2 regions of the Mycobacterium heraklionense genome follow, and region 2 is predicted to be linked to the other one. Evidence: riboswitches for the same ligand, from Rfam matches in the RefSeq annotation. Region 2 holds a riboswitch; the other holds the start of a gene.

Region 1 (2,394 bases), 2.5 Mb from region 2:
CTGGGAGCGCAGCGCCGCGTTGTTCAGCCGCGGGTCGGACTTGCGGGAGGCGACCGCGGCGTTGGACGCGGCGATCTCGTCGACCACCGCTTCGCGGCCCTCACGCAGCGCGCGGGCCAAGGTGGCCACCTCCGTCACCTTCTCGGCGCCGAACGCCAGCCAGCTGCGCAGCGCGTCGTCCAGACCGGTCTCGGGCTCCAGCGAGTAGGGCACGTGCAACGTCGAGCACGACGTAGACACAGCTACGGCACCGGCTGGACCCAGCAGCGCCGCCAGCTTGGCCAGCGCGGCCTGCAGGTCGGTGCGCCAGATGTTGCGGCCGTCGACGACACCGGCGACCAGCGTCTTGGAGGCCAACTCCGGCACTGCGGCGATGGCGGTGTTGGGGCCGTAGACCAGGTCGACGCCGATCGCCTCGACCGGGGTGCGGGCCAGGGCCGGCAGCCCGGCGCCGGGGTCGCCGAAGTAGGTGGCCACGAAGATCGACGGCCGCTTGCTCAGCCCGCCGAGGCGGTTGTACACCTGCTCGGACAGCGCGGGGGCGTCGGCAGAGATGTCGGTCACCAGCACCGGCTCGTCGATCTGTACCCACTCGGCGCCGGCGTCGGCCAGCTTGCCCAGCAGCTCGGCGTAGACATCGGTCAGCTCGTCGAGGCGGGAGATCGGCGCAGGCGCACCGTCGACGGCCTTGCTGAGCAGCAGGAACGTGACCGGTCCGATGATCACCGGACGGGCCACGTTTCCGCCGAAGCCCTGTCCCTGGGCCTCGGAGAGCTCGGAGAGCACCTTGGCGGGGTTCAGCGTGAACGTCGTGTCCGGGGCGATCTCGGGAACGATGTAGTGGTAGTTGGTGTCGAACCACTTCGTCATCTCCAGCGGGGCGATCTCCTTGTTGCCCCGGGCCGCGGCGAAGTAACGGTCCAGCTCGTCGGCGACGCCGGCCACCCGGGCCGGGAGAGCACCCAGCAGCACCGCGGTGTCGAGCATCTGGTCGTAGTAGGAGAACGTGTTCACCGGCACCGAGTCCAGCCCGGCGGCGGTCAGCTGAGCCCAGGTGTCGCGGCGCAGGCCGGCGGCCACCTTCTTCAGTTCGTCCTGGCCGATCCGGCCGGCCCAGTAGCTTTCGGTGGCGCGCTTGAGTTCACGTCGAGGCCCGATTCGCGGCGAGCCGAGAACGGTTGCGGTAAAAGGTTGAACGGTCACGATGTGGTCCTTCAATTGACGAGGGTGGGTCAACGCCAGCAGCCGCCCAGCTGATCCGGTCCCGTGCCTATATAAAGCACTATAACCCTCAAAACCAGACGCCCATTCCGCGAGGCGTTGATCCGCCGGGCGCGGCGCGCCCGGCACAACGGGCAGGTATTCGGACTCGCAGGCGCGCACCGAGGTGCTCCTAGTGGCCGTCGCTTCCCAGCCGGTGGGCGAACCCGTGACCAGTGCTTTGTGACGGCGGTCGTTCCTGCATACCGCTGCGGGACAGTCCCGGATTCTCACCGGGTTCCCTCTCGCGCTCCGCGGAAAACCGCGTTGCGCTCGATGCCGAAACCGCCTTGCGGCGACGACGGCAAACCAGTTGCGTGATCGAGATTACCCTGGCCGACCGGCCGCAAGTGCCTCCGGGATGGGCGTCCGGCCGTCGTTGAACTCGATGGTGCGCCCGACCGTCGAGTCGTTGGACAGGCAGGCCGCGATCGCTAACGCGACGTTGCCGCGTGACACCTGTCCTTTGTTGGCGTCCGGGCCGACGGCGATCCGGCCGGTCGCAGGATCGTCGGTGAGTCGGCTCGGCCCCAGCACCGTCCAGTCCAGATCCGTGGCCCGCAGGTGGGCGTCGGCGGCGGCCTTGGCCTGCGCGTACGGGAAGAACGGATCCTCTTCGGGAACACCATGGTCGGGGCCGGCGCCGAAATAGGACACCATCACGAACCGCCGGACACCGGCTTTCGCGGCGGCGTCGATGCTGCGGATCGCCGCGTCGCGGTCCACGGCGTAGGTGCGTGCCGGGTTGCCACCGCCGGCGCCGGCGGAGAACACCACCGCGTCATGGTCGGCCACGAGCCGGGCCAGGCCGTCGGTGTCGAGCTGCTCGATGTCGGCCACCACCGGGACCGCGCCGGTGATCGCGACCTCTTCGGCGTGGTCGGGGTTGCGGAACACCGAAGTGACCTGGTCGCCGCTCCCGGCGAGGAGGCGGGCGAGCAGCAGGGCGACCTTGCCGTGGCCGCCGATGATCACGGTGCGTGCCATGGAATCGACGGTACGCGGAAGCCCGGAGTGACCCCCGCTGACGCCGGCCGAGCGCGCCGGTCGACAATCGAGGCAACAAGACCCCAAACGAACTTAAGGAGCACCCATGGCTGAAGCCGTCATCGTCGAAGCGGTGCGCGCGCCTGT
Region 2 (2,394 bases):
AATCAACACCAGAGCCTGCTCCAGCAACGTCTTGAGCAGCGCGATCACGTCGGTGATGATCGTGCCGATCGCCTCCACGGCGGTGAACATCAGCGTGAAGGCAATGGTGCTGGGATTGCCGGATGCGAACGCCGCGGCGATATCGGCGCCGATGAACGCGAACGTCTGCGACAGGTAGGCGGCGAACGAGCCGAAGTCCATCGGGTAGCCGATCGCGAACGCAATGTTGTAGGGACTCAGGAAGCCCAGCGGGTTGCCCAGGATGGGCAGCCAGGGGTCGAACCCGCCGAACATCGACGAGAAGAAGGGGTTGTTCGCCAGCTCGTTGATCATCGGCTGCAGCACGTTGTTGTAGAAGTCGGTATAGCCGCTGTTCTGCAGCCATTCCATGATCTCGTTCTGCCGATCCGGCGGGAGCTGCGGTTGGCTGGCGTCCGCGGACTGCGCTTTGACAATCTGCGGCGCCGCGGACGTCTGCGGGCTCGAAGCCACCGCGGTGCCGGCAACGGCTTGATAGGTGGCCATCACGGTGGCCGCCTGCGACCACATCCGGCCGTAGTCCGCCTCATTGAGCGTGATCGGGATGGTGTTCACGCCGAAGAAGTTGGTGGCCACCAGCACCGCGTGGGTGGCGTGGTTGGCCGCGAGCTCCGCCGGCGTCGGCATCGCTGCCAGCGCGCTGTTGTAGGCGCTGGCGGCGGTCTGCTGCGCGGCGGCGGTGAGGGCACTGGCGATGCGGGCCTGGATCAGCCACGCCAGGTACGGCAGGTTGGCCGCCACATACGCTTCGGCGCTCGGGCCCTGCCAGGCCCCGGCCTGCACTGCTCCCAGCAGCGCCGTCAACTCGTCGGCGACCGCACCGTATTCGGTGCTCAACGAGCTCCATGCCGTCGCCGACGCCAACAGTGGACCGGCCCCAGGTCCGGCCGACAGCAATGTCGAGTGGACTTCGGGCGGAGACGCGATCCAGATCGGCGCGGTCACGTTCGTCAGCTCTCTCGGGTTACCCGCCCCGAATCGGAGGTTGCGACGACGTGAGTGTCTGGCTCTCGGGTGAGTTCACTCCCCCGATAACAGTGGCGGGACCGCTCCGGATTCGCACCGGCTTCCTACATCGTCATCGCCTTACCGGCGAATTGTCGCACGCCCGGCGCCTTGACCACCGCCGACTGTGAAATCCACGGCGAATCTCCCGGCGCTTTCGTCGGTGGACTCACACTCACCGGGCACCAGGTAATCTGCCGACCGTGTCCGATCCGGCGAACACCCCCACGATCTGCCTCAACATGATCGTGCGAGACGAGTCCCACATCATTCGGGAGGTGCTGGACGCCACCGCGCCCTACATCAGTTCGTGGGTGATCGTCGACACCGGCTCGCAGGACGGCACCCAACAGATCATCCGCGACCACATGGCCACCCTGGGCATTCCCGGCGAGCTGTACGAGCGGCCCTGGCACAACTTCGGGCACAACCGCACCGAGGCACTGACCCTGGCCCAGGGCCGCGCCGACTACATCTTGGTGATCGACGCCGACGACACGCTCGTGGGCACACCGGATTTCACCGGCCTGGACGCCGACATCTACGAGTTCCGTATCCGGCAGGAAGCCGTCAGAGGCTGGCGCCCTCAGATGTTCCGCGATGGGCTGCCGGTGCGCTACGTCGGTGTGGTCCACGAGTACGTCGAATGCGATGAAGACCACGTCACTTCCCGCCTCAACGACGACTTCGCCATCGAATCACGGCGCCTGGGCGCCCGTAACCTGGATCCACAGAAGTATGCCCGCGACCGGGATCTCCTACTAGCCGAGGTCGAATGCAATCCCGAGGACGCGAGGTCGGTCTTTTATCTGGCGCAGAGCTGCTTCGATCTCGAGGATTACGCCGCCGCGATCACGTGGTACGAACGGCGGACTCAAATGGGGGGCTACGACGAAGAGGTCTACTTCTCGCTGTACCGCAAAGCCGGCGCCATGGAAGTACTCGGTGAACCGTGGCCGGAGGTGCAGGCCGCTTACCTACGGGCCTGGGAGTTTCGGCCGACCCGTGCCGAACCGCTGTATTGCATCGCGTTCGCCTACCGCTCCGCGGGGCGTTACGAGCTCGGTCACCTCTTCGCCAGACAAGCCGAGGAAATCCCGATGCCCGACGACAACCTCTGGGTCGATGCGGGGGTCTACACCTTCCGCGCGACCGACGAGCGTGCGGTGTGCGCCTCCTGGCTCGGCAACCACGACGAAGCGTTCACGCTGTGCCGAGGCCTGCTGGCCCTCGCCGACGTCCCCGATGACGAACGGCAACGCATCGCTTCCAACCGCGACTTTTCGGTTCCGGCCATGCTCGACGCGGCATCGAGCTACCCGGAAGCCTTGGCGCACAACCTGGTTGCCG

What was found. Region 2 has a riboswitch for cobalamin ahead of K3U94_RS17930 (PPE family protein). Riboswitches for the same ligand answer to the same signal wherever they lie in the genome.
Region 1: it holds a riboswitch for cobalamin, as region 2 does, so the genes downstream of both, metE (5-methyltetrahydropteroyltriglutamate--homocysteine S-methyltransferase) here and K3U94_RS17930 (PPE family protein) in region 2, are expected to answer to the same signal.

Annotation. Positions count from the first base shown of each region.
Region 1 is NZ_CP080997.1:1,294,340-1,296,733, forward strand. It holds gene metE (5-methyltetrahydropteroyltriglutamate--homocysteine S-methyltransferase) at 1-1,203, opposite strand, end outside; cobalamin riboswitch at 1,338-1,543, opposite strand; gene K3U94_RS06195 (SDR family oxidoreductase) at 1,588-2,247, opposite strand; gene K3U94_RS06200 (thiolase family protein) at 2,354-2,394, shown strand, end outside.
Region 2 is NZ_CP080997.1:3,776,640-3,779,033, forward strand. It holds gene K3U94_RS17930 (PPE family protein) at 1-984, opposite strand, end outside; cobalamin riboswitch at 1,015-1,156, opposite strand; gene K3U94_RS17935 (glycosyltransferase) at 1,248-2,394, shown strand, end outside.